4 regions of the Bradyrhizobium sp. CCBAU 051011 genome follow, and region 3 is predicted to be linked to each of the others. Evidence: riboswitches for the same ligand, from Rfam matches in the RefSeq annotation. Region 3 holds a riboswitch; each other region holds the start of a gene.
The links. A riboswitch is a leader RNA that binds a small molecule or an ion and turns the genes downstream of it on or off. The one in region 3 is predicted to bind cobalamin.
Positions count from the first base shown of each region.

Region 1: it holds a riboswitch for cobalamin, as region 3 does, so the genes downstream of both, metE (5-methyltetrahydropteroyltriglutamate--homocysteine S-methyltransferase) here and ACH79_RS24500 (DUF1636 domain-containing protein) in region 3, are expected to answer to the same signal.
Region 2: it holds a riboswitch for cobalamin, as region 3 does, so the genes downstream of both, ACH79_RS40100 (energy-coupling factor ABC transporter permease) here and ACH79_RS24500 (DUF1636 domain-containing protein) in region 3, are expected to answer to the same signal.
Region 4: it holds a riboswitch for cobalamin, as region 3 does, so the genes downstream of both, ACH79_RS08635 (TonB-dependent receptor) here and ACH79_RS24500 (DUF1636 domain-containing protein) in region 3, are expected to answer to the same signal.

Region 1 covers NZ_CP022222.1:8,540,176-8,544,067, reverse strand. The annotation lists cobalamin riboswitch at 1,794-1,990, shown strand; gene metE (5-methyltetrahydropteroyltriglutamate--homocysteine S-methyltransferase) at 2,092-3,892, shown strand, end outside.
Region 2 covers NZ_CP022222.1:8,519,284-8,523,175, reverse strand. The annotation lists gene ACH79_RS40110 (cobalamin biosynthesis protein) at 1-17, shown strand, start outside; gene cobM (precorrin-4 C(11)-methyltransferase) at 14-796, shown strand; gene ACH79_RS43485 (hypothetical protein) at 796-1,005, shown strand; cobalamin riboswitch at 1,230-1,448, shown strand; gene ACH79_RS40100 (energy-coupling factor ABC transporter permease) at 1,485-2,162, shown strand; gene cobF (precorrin-6A synthase (deacetylating)) at 2,214-2,963, shown strand.
Region 3 covers NZ_CP022222.1:5,253,834-5,257,725, reverse strand. The annotation lists gene cobN (cobaltochelatase subunit CobN) at 1-459, opposite strand, end outside; gene cobW (cobalamin biosynthesis protein CobW) at 474-1,487, opposite strand; gene cobU (bifunctional adenosylcobinamide kinase/adenosylcobinamide-phosphate guanylyltransferase) at 1,508-2,026, opposite strand; gene ACH79_RS24500 (DUF1636 domain-containing protein) at 2,023-2,472, opposite strand; cobalamin riboswitch at 2,582-2,772, opposite strand; gene ACH79_RS24495 (cobyrinate a,c-diamide synthase) at 3,090-3,892, shown strand, end outside.
Region 4 covers NZ_CP022222.1:1,793,498-1,797,389, reverse strand. The annotation lists gene ACH79_RS08635 (TonB-dependent receptor) at 1-2,261, opposite strand, end outside; cobalamin riboswitch at 2,373-2,573, opposite strand; gene ACH79_RS08630 (iron ABC transporter permease) at 2,709-3,752, shown strand; gene ACH79_RS08625 (ABC transporter ATP-binding protein) at 3,749-3,892, shown strand, end outside.

The sequences.
Region 1 (3,892 bases), 3.3 Mb from region 3:
AAAGGACCGGGCCCAGATCATTCGCGATCTAGCGGACAAGGCAGACCCTTTCATTAGAAAAAGGCTGCTGGACCTAGCGGAACGGTATGATAGACGTATAAGACCGACGGTCTCAGATGACAAAGCGCGGCGAAACTAATTGGTCGTGGAACTGTTCCGACCGATCAGGCGACTCACCATTGATTGCACGTGGCCGATTTCGTGGTCGACATCCATGAGCGACGCTCTGGAGTCCGCCTGAAGGGACCCGACCGCACGTTTTCTTCAGAGCCGCTCGCGCCTGAAGACGCGGAGGCGGCTTATTACATTACGAGGACGTCAATCGCCCGTCTTGCGGAGGCGTCCTCTTCTCGAAATTAGGATGGGTGACCGTACGCCGGCATTTACGAACAACTGTTCGCCGAGGCTAATGACCTGTATCTGCGAGAACCTGCTCGCACCATGCGTTTTTGCGGTCAGAGCCATTGAGATCCTGCAAATCAATCTCTTGCCGGATGCAGAAAAAAGGCCGCGCGAATGTTACGCGCGGCCAAGTCAGGGAGGAACGCCCCAAGGGGCGGCTGAAGGAGCATCGAGATGAGTAGATCGATCACTCACCGAGAACTCCAAGCTTGTGAGAGCATCAGTGTTACGAGACGCTTTTTTATTCGTCTCTAGTCGCGCGAAGTGATCGAATACTTGAGTTCTTGCGCGGTTTGGCGGTAATTTTTGTACATGTCTCGCATCTTTTGTGCAAAGATGATCAGCTGGACGCATCGTTCAGCTCGACGTATCGGTCGGTCTACCGCGATAAGCCCGGATACCTAAGGAGGTCACCGTTCCCTTCTTTGTTCAGGCGGGATGTCGTTTCGGCGACACTCATCACGGGTCTCGGTGATCTATTACAAGCCTGTACGTGACGTGCGCTGCGAGTTCAGAATCGTGAGAAGCTACAGGCCTATGGGAATGTCAACGTAGCGCATCGATGGCTCGTCAGCGTCCGCCGGACCGAGCTGGTCCGAAGCCGACTGGCAAGCCGCAAGCGCTGCCGATGTCTGCTCTATGGCCTGCAAATGGCGAAGCATCACGCGGATATGGCGCGGCCAAAATGGTCGTTTCGGAGTGCGACGGTGGACGGTTCGAGTCCGCAGACGACAGAATGGATGACATGCCGCTCGAAGGCCACGAGATCGGGGGTGCCCGTAACTTTCAAGCACGGGCCAGGAAGGTGATGCGGCAGTCGTGCCTGAACGGGCTGTTTTTGGCCAAGGTGGTCGCTGAGCCGATGCAGGCGATAGAGATGCGCGGAGGTGGGCAACCTTCGGTCAATGGCTACGTCAGCGCATGGGTACGGCGATGCGACAGTAAGTTTCGGCAAGATATGGGTGTGCCTCGCGATATAGCATGTAGGCGCGTGCAGAGTTGGAGGCGGCCGCCTACCGATTTTCCTGCGGCGCTCACCACCGCGGAAAATTCGAACCTTTGCCGAGCGGATGCCGGGCGTGCCGCTGCTCGCCAATGTGACCGCCTTCGGCAAGACGCCGTTTCTTGCGGCGGCAGAATTCGAAATAACTAATCAATGGCGATCTGGCTCGTGTCGGCGCTGCGGGTGGCGAATAAGGCGCAGGAAGATGTGTAAGCTGGGATCGCGCAACCGCCGCACCCACATGATTGTCGATCGAATCCAGACGTGCGCCCAACTCTATGCCACGATCGGGCCACACGACGACGAGGCTAGATGCCTCCGTTCTCCAGACAATCGCTCCGAACCGCACAAAGAATTATCGAGAGGTTGACGGAACAGTCCTCTTGCAGGTAATCGGAGATGTCGAGGTTCTCCGGATGGATCCGGAGCTAAGAGGGAAGCCGGTGCGATGCCGGCGCTGCCCCCGCAACTGTAAGCGGCGAGCCGCTGTCCAATAGAAGCCACTGAAGCCACGCGGCTTTGGGAAGGTCGGATAGCGGCGACGACCCGCGAGCTAGGAGACCTGGCCCGACAATATATTCGTCCACGGGCGGGGTGTCCCGGTGGTGCGCCAAGCAGTTGCCGCTTTCCGCGGCTTTTCTGCACGCGTCCGCCATGGCCTTTGCTCCCAACATGGGGTTGAAGCTATGTCTCTTCTCTCGATTCCTGTCGCTACCCTCGGTACGCCGCGCATCGGTCCGCGCCGCGAACTCAAACTCGCGCTCGAGAGCTATTGGGCCGGAAAATCTGACGAAACGCAGCTTCTTGAGGCCGCGGCTGCGCTTCGCGCCGCCAACTGGGCGCGGCAGAAATCGCTCGGCGTAACCGTTATTCCTTCAAACGACTTCTCGCTTTATGACCATGTGCTCGATACCAGCGTGATGGTCGGTGCCATTCCGGAAATTTACGGTTGGAGTGCAGGCCCTGTTTCGCTCAAAACCTACTTTGCGATGGCACGGGGCGTGCAGCGCGATGACCATGACGCGAATTGCGGTCACGCCGAGCACAGCGCGGCAGCGCAGGAGATGACCAAATGGTTCGACACCAATTATCACTACATAGTGCCGGAATATCACAAGGATCAGACCTTCACGCTTTCCTCTCGCAAGCCGATCGAGGAGTACGAAGAAGCGAAAAACCTGGGTTATCAGACGCGCCCGGTGCTTGTTGGTCCGGTCACCTTTCTCAAGCTCGGCAAGAGCGCCGATCCTGCATTCGATACGCTGTTGCTTCTCGATAGGCTGCTGCCGGTCTATGTAGACGTTCTCCGCGAACTCACCTTAAGGGGCGCCGAGTGGGTGCAACTGGACGAGCCATGTTTGGTCCTGGACCTCGATGCTGCCACACGCGACGCGCTGCGCCGGACCTACACCTATCTGGCGAAAAAGGTTCCCGACGTGAAGATCATGCTCGCTACCTATTTTGGAACGATCGGCGATAACCTGGAAGCCGCTTTGACGTTGCCGGTTGCGGGCCTTCACATCGACCTGGTCCGCGCCCCGGAGCAGTTGGACGTGATTGTCGCCGACGCTCGAAGGGATCTTGTCATTTCCCTCGGAGTCGTCGATGGCCGCAATGTCTGGCGTTCGAACCTTCCAGCGGTGCTCGACCGGCTCGAACCTGCCATCGCAAGGCTCGGCAAGGACCGCGTGCAGATTGCACCCTCATGCTCGCTGCTTCATGTCCCGATCGATCTCGAACTAGAGACCGATCTCGATCTCGATGTGAAAAGCTGGCTTGCTTTCTCCGTCCAGAAGATCGGAGAACTCGCAACGCTGGGCCGCGTGCTGGCTAAAGGATGGGAGGAAGCGGCGGATGTACTTGAGGCTTCGGAGGCCGCGGCCGTCGCGCGCGAAACGTCACCCAACGTTCACAATGCGAACGTCGCCAAGCGAATGGCTGCAATCGATGGCAGCATGCGGCGTCGTCACAGTCCTTTCGCCCGGCGCGCCGAGGTTCAGCGCGCGCGGTTCCGATTGCCGACATTTCCAACGACGACGATCGGATCGTTCCCGCAGACGCTGGAGGTTCGCAACGCCCGCGCAGCCCATTCCCGGGGAACGATGAGCGACGCACAATACGAGCAGTTTCTCAAGGAGGAGACGGCGCGTGCGGTGCGCTGGCAGGAAGACATTGGTCTCGACGTTCTCGTGCATGGAGAGTTCGAGCGCAATGACATGGTGCAGTATTTCGGTGAGCGGCTGTCCGGCTTCGCATTCACCAAGCATGGTTGGGTTCAGTCCTACGGCTCGCGATATGTCCGGCCGCCCATCCTGTTTGGCGACGTCTCCCGGCCGACGCCGATGGCGATGGAGTGGTGGCGCTTCGCGCAATCGCTGACCAAGAAGCCACTGAAGGCGATGCTGACTGGGCCGGTGACGATCCTGAACTGGTCATTCGTCCGTGATGATATTCCACGGAGCGAAGCATGCCATCAGATCGCGCTCG
Region 2 (3,892 bases), 3.3 Mb from region 3:
TAGGAGACGCCGAATGACGGTGCACTTCATCGGTGCCGGACCGGGAGCAGCTGATCTGCTCACCTTGCGCGGTCGCGATCTGATTGCCGCCTGTGCGGTCTGCCTCTATGCCGGCTCTCTCGTACCCGAGGGCGTTCTTGCCCATTGCCCAAAGGATGCACGGATCGTGAACACCGCGCCGCTGTCGCTCGACGACATCATGTCGGAGATCGTCACCGCGCATCGTGAGGGCAAGGACGTCGCGCGGCTACATTCCGGGGATCTCTCGATCTGGTCGGCGATGGGCGAGCAATTGCGCCGCCTGCGCGCGCTTCAAATCTCCTATTCAATCACGCCGGGCGTGCCGGCCTTTTCCGCCGCCGCGGCCGCGATCGAGGCCGAGCTCACGCTACCGGATCTTGTGCAATCGGTCGTGCTGACGCGGATGCCGGGCAGGGCGAGCGCGATGCCGCAAGGCGAGAAACTCGCCACCTTTGCCGCGACCGGTGCGGTGCTCGCCATCCATCTCTCGATCCATCTGCTTTCCACGGTGATTGATGAGCTGACGCCGCACTACGGAGGAGACTGCCCGGTTGCAATAGTCTGGCGCGCAAGCTGGCCGGATCAGCGCATCGTCCGCGCCACGCTCGGTACCTTGGACTCTGCTGTAAGCACCGAGCTCGAGCGCACAGCCGTTATTCTGGTTGGCCGCACACTGGGTTCGGAAGATTTCGGAGAGAGCCGCCTGTATGCCGTCGACTATGACCGCCGCTATCGGCCGCTCGGGCCGACGCCTCGCTTTCCGGAAGGCTCGTGATGACGGCGAGCCTCGTCATCTCCGCGCCTGCATCCGGGGTCGGCAAGACGACGCTGACGCTGGCGCGCGCCTATCGCGATCGCGGGCTGAAGGTCCAGTGCTTCAAGAGCGAGCCCGATTATATCGATGCGCGGCAATTGCCGATCCGGAATCAACGACCCTATTTATATGGGGAAGCGACACATTCCCGGCGCTCGCGGCAAAACTGATCGAGCACGGTGGCTGCCGACACGCCGGCGCTATTTGCGAGTCTCTTGGCCACGCCGAGGAGCGGATTGTCCGCACCACGATTGCGAAGCTCGCAGAGCAGCTAGCGCAAACCGGCGCCGCAACGACGGCGCCGATCATTCTTTTCGGCACGCTGGCGGGAGAGACCCGATGATGACGCTGTCGCCCGATCTCGCGAGCCCCTTGACGTCTCCTCGTCGGAAGGAGCACACAGAGCAGGCATGGTGCTCGAAGCGGCGCAAAGCGCCAGAGCATAATTGGGAACGGGGAAGGGCGGACCTGAATGCGGCGCCCAAAGCCCGGCCGCCCCCGCGACTGTAAGCGGTGAGGGGCTCCGATCCGCCACTGGCCGTCAGGCCTGGGAAGGCCGGGGACCGGTTTCGAACCGCGAGCCAGGAGACCGGCCCTGCAGTTTTTAACGCTAACGCCGTCGGGTGTGACGGCAGAAGGGACTTAAGTCATGCATATCGAACCAGGTATCGTTACGGGCGCCAAGCTCGTGCTGAGTTGCGCAACCGGTGCCGTTGCCGCCGGCTGCGCCTTCAAGCCCGTGGTCGAAACCGTGCGCGCGCAGGGAATTGTTTCGCTGGCGGTGCGCACCGTCGCAACAACGGTCCTGGTCTTCTCGTTCTTCGAACTCCTGCCGCATTTCAGGGTCGGGGTCTCGGAGGTGCATTTCATTCTCGGCTCGACGCTGTTTCTCCTGTTCGGCGCAGCGCCAGCCGCGTTCGGGTTGGCGCTTGGTCTTCTGCTGCAGGGGCTGTTCTTCGTGCCGACCGACCTGCCGCAATATGGTATGAACGTGACGACGCTGCTGGTGCCCTTATTTGCGATCCAGGCGCTGGCCGGGCGGATCATTCCTCGCAACACCGCCTATGTTGACCTGCAATATCGGCAGGCACTTGCGCTTTCAACCGCCTATCAATCCGGCATCGTAGGGTGGGTCGCCTTCTGGGCGCTGTATGGTGCGGGCTTTGCGGCCGAGAACCTCGCCTCCATCGCGTCTTTCGCCGCTTCTTACGCGCTCGTCGTGGTCATTGAACCGCTGGCCGATCTGACCGTGTTGGCACTGGCGAAATCGCTGCGAGGTGTGACTGCCGATGGTCTTGTTACCTATCGGCTTCACAACGGCGCCTGAAGATGACGTGCGGGCGGTCGCAAGCCGCGGCCGCCCCCGTTTCATAACGTAATGCTGACACTCTCCCTGATAGGCATTGGCTGCGGCGATCCCGAGCAGCTCACGCTTGGGGCGATCCGCGCGATCAATGCAGCTGACTTGGTGCTGATTCCGCGCAAGGGCCCGGTGAAGTCCGATCTCGCCGACCTGCGCCGGCTGATTTGCGCGCAAGCCCTGACGAACAGCCGCACGCGCGTTGCTGAGTTCGACGTGCCCGTTCGCGATACTGCGCAGGAGAGCTACCGCAAGGGAGTGGAGGAATGGCACGACGCCGTCGCCGTGACCTGGTCCCGGGCAATTGCGGCGCATCTCGGTGATGACGGGCGCGTTGCCCTGCTGATCTGGGGCGATCCTTCGCTATACGACTCGAGCCTGCGGATCGCACAAAGGCTTGATCCGTTGCCGATAATCGAGGTCGTCCCGGGCATCACGTCGATCCAGGCGCTTTGCGCCGCACATTCACTGCCGCTGAACGACATTGGGGAGCCTTTTCTCGTCACCACCGGACGGCGGCTGCGCGAATGCGGTTGGCCATCCGGCGCCGACACGGTGGTCGTCATGCTCGATGGCGGCGCCGCGTTCCAGTGGCTCGATCCGAACGGACTACATATCTGGTGGGGCGCCTATCTCGGGATGCCCCCGCAAATCACCATGTCAGGTGCGCTCGCAGAAGTGGGGCCAATCATCGTCGCCGCCCGACAGGAAGCACGCGCCAAGCATGGCTGGATCATGGATAGCTACATCATCAAGCGCGTGTCGTAGCACTCGTGCGAAGGCTGCTGGCATTGCGGCGTCCCGCGGCAAGCGCCTTCGCACGGCTTCCAAATGCGCCCGATCGCTGAGATCGGCCGGAGCGCCCGAAGGGGAGATCGTTCCTTCGATAGTATTGACGACTACCGCATGCCGGACCAACCAAAGAAAGGCTTCCCATTTCCATCCCTATATCTCCGACGCTTATCAATGCGAGAAACATCTTTAACATTCGCCCGCGGAGGCTTTACCGCGAAGACTGATATCACGGCCGGAGAAGAATGCGTACTCAACACCTCACGGGCCGCCGACCTGCAACGAAGGCGCGTTGCCTCGCGTAAGGCGAGTTTCTCATGACCGTGCTCGTCCCTTCTCGTTAAAGCGACGGGGATGGCGCTTGCGCCGAAGGTAGCAACTCGTTGCGAGCGTGGCGGTCGTCTAACCAACCTGCGCAAGCCAATTTCCGAAAGAATTGCCGGGGCGTCGCCATAGCGGCGACCGAGAAAAAGAGGCCGCTTGTAATGAACAAGCGGCCCAAGTCTAGGGAGGAAACGCCCAAGGAGGGCTGCGATAGCGCATCGCGCTACCGTGGTGCGTATATGCGTTGGCGGAGCACAAAACGCAAGAGTTGACTTCCGGATCGGCATCAAAGCGCACCGCTCACGCCTCGGGGTGAAGCCGTTTGCAGTCACCTGCTATTAACTCAAAGCATCCGGCACTCGCGGAACAGCTCCGAAGCCTGCGTTATGGCGCGTGGCGAAACTGAGTCGCGCCGGCGGCTCAGAGTTCAACTACCAAAGGAGACGACAATTCCTGGACAAAAAGCGAGCGAAGAGCAGATCGTAAGCCGAAGGTTCGTACAAATTCGTGCGAGGCCCCTCAGGTGAGACTTGAATCGCACGTAGCGTCAGGTTGTACGCTTTCGAAGCAGTGTTTCCGAC
Region 3 (3,892 bases):
CGCGAGTTGGGCATTTTCGACGCCGCCTTCGGTGCAATAACGCCATAGCGCGTACGTGCTATCGCGATCAAGTGTCCCGCGTGCGGCCAGCGACGCATTCCAATCCATCTCGCCGGGAATACAGGCGAACAGCGAACCTCGACGCAATGCGTCGCTCCGCACGCTTTCAACGCCGTGCGGCCAGTAGCTTTCGCCCCCCAGCATGCGCAGCACAACGATTCTTGCCTCGCTCAGCGTACGCTCGACAAAGGCATCCACCGACGCAGGATGACCCAACGCCAACAGATTGGTCAGCCGCACCGTGGGAAAGCCGTCCGGCATCCCTGCATAGGCGATGCCAAATGCGGCGAGATCGCTGTCCGCCGCAGACAGCACAACGATGTCGGCACTATCCTGTCCGAGATCGCGCGCGACATCGCCATCGTCGATGCCGCCTGAGGTGTCGAGCTTGAGGTGCATCTGACTCTCGCGGATTACTCCACCAACGCCCGCCGCACGGCGGTCCCGTCAAATCCCTTTAGCCCGATCACGACGAGACGCTCGGCCTGCTTCGCATCCGGCCGGCCGAACACCAGATCGACGCGGCTCCCGACAGCCTGCACCACCACGGGCGCGACCTTGTCCGAAACCCGCGCATGGCCCTTGACGCGCAACACACCTTCGAGACCGAGCGCGTCGCTGATCCGAGCACGCATCTCGTCGACGCTGAGGGCGATCGACGGCTTGACGACGATGCTGTCGAAATCGTCGTGATAATGTTCCTCTTCCTCGCCGTGATGGCCAGCGCGGGCAGCCACGTCTTCCTCGGCCTCGGCGTTCATTCCGATCAACACCGCGGGCGCCAATGTGCCCATCGACCGCACAACATTGACTCCTGGGCGGAGCGTAGCCTTCAACCGTGCTTCAATGTCGGTAAGCGCCATGGGCGATACCAGGTCGCTCTTCGAGAGCACGACCAGGTCGGCACAGGCCAATTGATCTTCAAACACCTCTTCGATCGGGTCGTCATGGTCGATGGATTCGTCTGCGGCACGCTGGTCTGCGACTGCGTCCTCATCGAGCGTAACCCGACCTTCCGACAGCGCAAGCGCATCGACGACTGTAACGACACCGTCAACCGTGGCGCGCGTTTTCACCGCCGGCCATGCGAATGCCTTGAGCAAGGGTTGCGGCAGCGCCAACCCTGAAGTCTCGATGACAATGGCATCGAGCGGCTTGTCGCGCCCCAACAGCAGTTCCATGGTCGGAATGAAGTCATCCGCCACAGTGCAGCAGATGCAGCCATTGGTAAGTTCGATGACGTCTCCCGGCGCGCAGGCGTTCGCTGCGCATTCTTCCACGAGGCCGCCGTCGAAGCCAGCGTCGCCGAATTCATTGACGACGACGGCGATGCGGCGTCCGTCGGCCTGGGTCAGCAGCGAGCGCAGCAAGGTGGTCTTGCCCGCGCCAAGAAACCCAGTCAGCACGGTAACCGGAACACGCGACATATTTCATTCTCCTTGAGCCACTAGCGCTTGAGCCAGAGCGGAAGTCCGGCTGCCATGAACACAACTTGCGGAACGGCGGCGGCGACTACCTGGTTCAGTCGCCCCTGCGCATCACGAAACGTCCGGCCGAGCGGCGTTTCCGGCACCAGCCCAAGGCCGACCTCGTTCGAGACAAAGACGACAGGATGCTTTGCGACACCGAGAAATCGCGTCAAACGCTGAGCTTCGACGTCTGGATTGCGTCCAGCGAACATCAGATTTGACAGCCACAAGGTGAGACAATCCACCAGCACGACGCGATTGCGGCTGGCTTCGCGCGTCAACGCGTCGACCAGCGCTAGCGGCTCTTCAATGGTGATCCAGCCCTCGCCACGGCGGGCGCGGTGCAACGCAATCCGGCTCTTCATCTCCTCGTCGCCGGCGGTAGCCGTCGCGACATAGACCTTCGCCAGCGCGCTGGCGCCTACAAGCGATTCTGCAAACGCAGATTTGCCGGAACGGGCGCCACCCAGCACCAAGGTAGTGGCCAGATCCGTCATTTCGGTGCGCGTCCGTCGTCCGGTGACCAACGGATGGGAGGTACCCGTGCCACCATGCCCTTTCGCAGCACCTCGGCACGTTCCCGCCAGGGGACCAGACCGAAATCGGATTTTTGGTAGGATTGCACGAATGATACCAGCGCCGCAGCGCCGCTTTCGGTCTGCAGATCGCCAAACATGAATGTATATCCGTCGGGACTCGTGACCGCGACCGTCGCTGGGCGCTTGCAAACGCTAAGGCATTGCACCGGGCGGACGGCAATGTTGGCGTCCTTCCCGATCGCAGCCTGCACAGCCGCGTACATCTCCGGGCCGACCACAGCAGCGCCGTCCGCCGCCTTGCAGGTGATGCAAACACTCACGACGACGGGCCTGTCAGGCAGGTTGGCCTGCGGCTGTTCGATCAAGGCTTGACGGGCGGGCTTAGTAGCGCTGTCGCGATCCATCAGTTGCTCGTATCATGGCCTTGCGGCCGCGAGCTTTGTTGGGTCGCGCTCGACGGCAAACGGCGCCATCGGGCTCGCTCCCGTCCGGTGCACCCCGCCCAGACGCCTCCAAAGCACAGTTCGTGATGGCAGGTCTCCTGGCTCGCGAGTCACTGCCCGTAGCCGCCTTCCCGGGATTTCCCAGTGGCACCGGCGCGGGCTCGTCGCTTACAGTTGCGGGGGCAGCGCCGGCGTTGACGTTTGTCGCACCGGCTTCCCTTTTCACCTTCCTAGGGAAGGACCATCGCCGATGACGCTAACCGCCGAAGATGCCCCGGTCAACGGCGGTTGACCCATCAGCGGAGTTGCGTCAGTTACCGCATGACAAGAAAGAACCTGATACCCAACGCAGCCGCCGAACCTTTCTAAAGTATAATCAAATACTTGCGGATGTGATTCACGCGCGGATCGACCGCAAGGCGAAACCGCTGCGATCGTTTGGGCCAAACCTAAGTTGATCAACAGATGGCGAGAGATCGATTCGAGGAAATTGGATCTGTGACCTTAGTGCAGGCAGATTCGTCCGTCGCAGGCAGCGTCGCGCAGGTGATTTTTGCGCTCGGTAATCGGCGCGCAGAATGATTGCTGCCCCTCCCCCGCGCGGTCTCATGATAGCTGCTCCCCGATCTGGCAGCGGCAAAACTACTTTGACGATCGGACTTCTCCGTGCTTACCGAAGAAGTGGAATTCGCGTGGCCGGCGCAAAATGTGGACCGGACTATATCGATGCGGCGTTTCATGGTGCCGCTTCCGGCCGGCCTGGCGTCAATCTCGATAGCTGGGCAATGAAACCTGGCCTGATCGCACAGCTTGCAGCCGAAGCTGCGAAGGACAGCGATCTGCTGATCTGCGAAGCGTCCATGGGTTTGTTCGACGGCGTTCCTGTTCAACCCGGTCGCAGCGGTTCATCTGCGGACGTGGCATCTGCGCTCGGCCTTCCCATTGTGCTGGTGCTCGATGTCAGCGCGCAATCGCAATCCGCGGGCGCAATCGTAAAGGGGTTTATGACCTTCGATGAACGGGTGAAAATTGCTGGCATCGTTCTGAACCGCGTCGCCAGCGAAAGGCATCTTCGCCTGGTAAGTGATGGAATTACCAAACTTGCAATCCCCATCCTGGGCAGCTTGCCAAAATCCGACGGCATCGCTCTGCCGGAGCGCCATTTGGGATTGGTACAGGCCGGTGAAACCCCGGAACTGGAAAACAAACTGGACGCAATGGCCGAGTTCGTGGCCCAACACGTGCAGATGAACGAGCTCTTCGGATGCGCGGAAGCGTTTCTTCCCTCGCAGACGGGCCCGCACGCGCCAGCACTGCAGCCACCGGGACAGCGCATCGCGATCGCTCACGACGAGGCGTTTTCATTTACATATCGCCATAT
Region 4 (3,892 bases), 3.5 Mb from region 3:
GCCTTCACCATGAAGGTGCGGCCGGGGAGCGGGTAGGCCGAGAAGCGGCCGGGCGTAAACGAGCTTGCGATCGCGTAGTCATAGTAGAGTGCGTTGAACAGATTGTTCACGCCCACCGACCAGAAGAAGCGATCGTACTGTCCGCTAAGCTTCAGATCGGCGGTAGCACTGGCCGGAATGGGCCGCTGGGTGTTGGCTTGGTCGTTGTCCATGAAGCGCTCGCTCCAGGCACGTACGGTGGCGTCGAACACCAGGTAGTTCTGCCAGATATTCCAAGTCACGCCGCCCATGGCTGTATAGCGGGATACCAGCGGGACGTCGTCGCCTGCGAACGGCCCCTCGCGAAAGACAGCGCGCGTATAGGCCATGCCGCCGCGGAGCGTCACCGTATCGCTGACACGCAGCGAGGCGCTGGTCTCGGAGCCGTAGCGGCGGGTCGGATCGAGGTTCACGTTGAAGAACAGCGCCGGGATGAAGTGGATCTCGTTCTCGAGGTCCATGCTGTAGATGCTCGATTGCATCTGGAAGCCACCGCTCTTGATGCGGAATCCGCCCTCGATGTCGTGCGAGGTCTGGGTCTTCAACTGGAAAGTCCCTGGAACGAAGAAGGGACCGCTGGAGACGCGCTCGTCGACGGTCGGGGTTCGGAATGCGCGCGCGGCGCGGCCGAATACCGAGAACACGCTGTTGAAGCGATGCTCGAGGCCAACATGCAGCGCGTACTGTGTTTCGTTGCTGTCCAATGGAGAGGCCGCGGGGCTGCAATTGAAGAACATGGCGCAACCGGGTGCATTGGGATCAAACCGATCCCGGGCACTCAGGCTGGTATTTTGAACCCTGGCGCCATAGGAGAAATCGGTCGTCGGCAATAGGCCGACCGTGTGCTGCCAGTAGCCGGCCAGCGTCTGCTGCGACAGGTCGTAGATGTGGGTCGGCGCAAGGCCTTTGAACGCTCCGCGGTCCTGATTGAATGTCGCGTCGTAATAATCGATGCCGGTCAGGATCTGCGAGGGAATTCCGAAGATCGAGTTCTTGATGCTCAATCGCGGCGTGATCGACCAGGTCAGCAAGGATGCGTCGTTATAGGTGGAGGAGAAGCTCGGAAGTGGCGAGGCAAACGGTACAGCGCCGAAGAAACCGCTTTGCGTGTCCTTCTTCCGAACGCCGCCGTCGACAATCAGGTCGACGCCATTCATGATTGTCTTGGTAAAGCCGGTGGTGGCGCTGGCGCCCTGCTGGTTGCCGTAATCGAACGGCGTATTGGTGCCTCTGCGATCGGTGACGAGTTGATCTAGTCCGATGGAGGGATCGACGGTGCGTCCGCCCGGGAAACCGAGCTTCTGGTCGTCGCCGGTCACCGTAAGGAAGGCCTTGAGGTCCGGTGTGGAATAATTGAGATTGCCGACCCCGTTGCGCTGGTCGAGGGCGTTGTTGACCCGGTAACCGTCGGACTTGATGGCGTTGCCATAGAAGGACGTCGACCAAGGTCCGTAATTGGTAGCGGCCGAGACATTCGCAAGCCGTTGGTTGAACGAGCCGGCGCCGGCCTCGGCGCGCATGGCAACAGGAGGGCCGCCGACGCCGTCCTTCAGGACGATGTTGACGACGCCGCCGACCGCGTTGTCGCCGTAGAGCACCGCGCCGCTGTTGCCGCGGGTGATTTCAATGCGCTCAATCGAATTGAGTGGAATGGTCGAAAAATCGACGCCGGCCATGTCGATGTCGTTGAGCCTTCGGCCGTTGATGAGCACCAGCGTATTTGAGGTCGCGAAAGCGCCGAATCCGCGGAGGTCGACGCTGGTCTTGGCGCCGTTGACGCCGCCATACAGGCTCGTCAGTTGCACGCCGGGCGTTTGCGCGATGATTTCCTGCAACGTTTGTGCGGGCGAATGCGCGATCTCTTCGGCGGTAATAACGGTCGACGCCGTGCCGACAATACCTGAAAACTGCCGGCCGCCGCTGCCGCCCGCGCCTTGCGAAGCACTTTGCGATGAGGCGCCCGAACCGGTCCCGGCTGCGGGCCGTGTGCCGGTCGGGGGCGCTGCCGCCGGCACGACGCGGCGCGAGGTCGATCCTTCATCATAGGTCGGTTTGGCGCGGGTCCGATTCAGGTCCGTGGGCGAGGTTATCTCGATCGGCGGCAATTGCTCAGGCGGCGTCTGTGCCGCTGCGCCGGAAATGCCGAGCGACACGATCGGTATGAGGAAGCTGGAAGCAAGCCAGACGCGGCGGCGCGTAGCGGCTCTGTTGGTGGAAGACATGGTTCAGACCTCGGTATGACGTCAGTGGCACGTCACAGCGAACCAAGTCTCACCGTATGCTAACCGAGCTTAGGTGAAGCTAATGTCTGTACTCCCCGACCGACATCTTCGCGTGTGACCACGGCTGACGGCAGGTCTCCTGGCTCGCGGGTCGTTACCCCATCGTCGCCTTCCCAGGACCGAGAGCCCAGTGGCGTGTGACGAAGGATTCGCCGCTTACAGTTGCGGGGGCAGCCGCGGAATTGGGGGATTTTCCCCGCACCGCATTCCCTTTTGATCCCCAAAACGGGAACCGTCGGGAACTATGGTAGAAGTCTGTCAAAGTCTGAGTCAATCCGCCCCAGCGCGCCGAGCGATCCCTACTGGACGAGTGCGCTATTTTTGCCGCATGAGCACGCGTGCCCGACCGTCTGTACCGGAGCGGGCAAAACTGCTTTAGGACGATCGATGAGTGTTGAGGCCGTAACCCTGACCAACGAGATTGCCACGCGCCGGCGGATCGGCGCGGTGGCGGCGCTTTCCGTCCTCGTTGTGTTCCTGATGCTGATCTCGCTTGGCATCGGGCCGGTGCGGCTGTCGCCGCTTTCAGTGGTGCAAGCGCTGTTGGGCGCCGGCAGCGACGTATCGCAGGTGATCGTGCGGGAGATCCGCCTGCCGCGCACGCTGCTGGCGCTCGCGATCGGCGCTATTCTTGGCCTGTCGGGCGCTTCGCTGCAAGGCTTGCTCCGCAATCCACTGGCCTCGCCCTCGTTGTTCGGCGCGCCGCAATCGGCCGCCTTCGGCGCCGTGCTGGTGATTGCGCTGGGGCTGGCCGATGTGCGCTCCTACGCGCTGCCGGTTGCGGCGATCGCTGCGGCCTTCGGTTCGGTGTTTGTGCTGCTCACCATCGCCGGCCGCAATGCCGGGCTGCTGATCCTCATCCTCTCGGGGCTCGCGATATCGAGTTTCGCGGGTGCTGCCACCGCGCTGGTGATGAACCTCTCCAGCAATCCCTTCGTGGTGCTGGAGATCGCGTTCTGGCTGTTGGGCTCGCTGGAGGACCGCAGTTTTCAGCATGTGATGCTGGCGTTTCCCTTCATCATTGCCGGCGCGATCATGCTGTTCAGCCAGCGCCATGCCTTTCGCGCGCTCAGTCTCGGCGAGGAAACCGCGCAAAGCCTCGGCGTCGATGTCGGCCGCCTCCGGCTGTTCGTGATCTCGGGCGTCGCACTCGGCGTCGGCGGTGCGGTCGCGGTTACCGGCACCATCGGTTTCATCGGCCTGGTCGCGCCCCATCTGATGCGGCCCGTGATCGGTCACGATCCGGGGCGGCTGTTGATCCCGAGCGCGCTTGCTGGCTCGGCGCTGCTGCTCGCGGCCGATATCGCGGTGCGCATCATTCCCTCGACCTCGGATATCAAGGTCGGCGTGCTGACCTCGATTATCGGCGTACCGTTCTTTCTCTATCTGATCATGCGCGAACGCCGCGCGCTCAGCGGAGGCGTTGCATGAGCGAGACATCATTGCTGAGCGCAAGGGAGTTAGGCGTGCGGCTCGCCGGCCGCGTCGTGCTGACTGACGTTTCGCTCGCGCTTGACGCGGGACATCTGGTTGCCCTGGTCGGGCCGAACGGCGCCGGCAAGACCACGCTG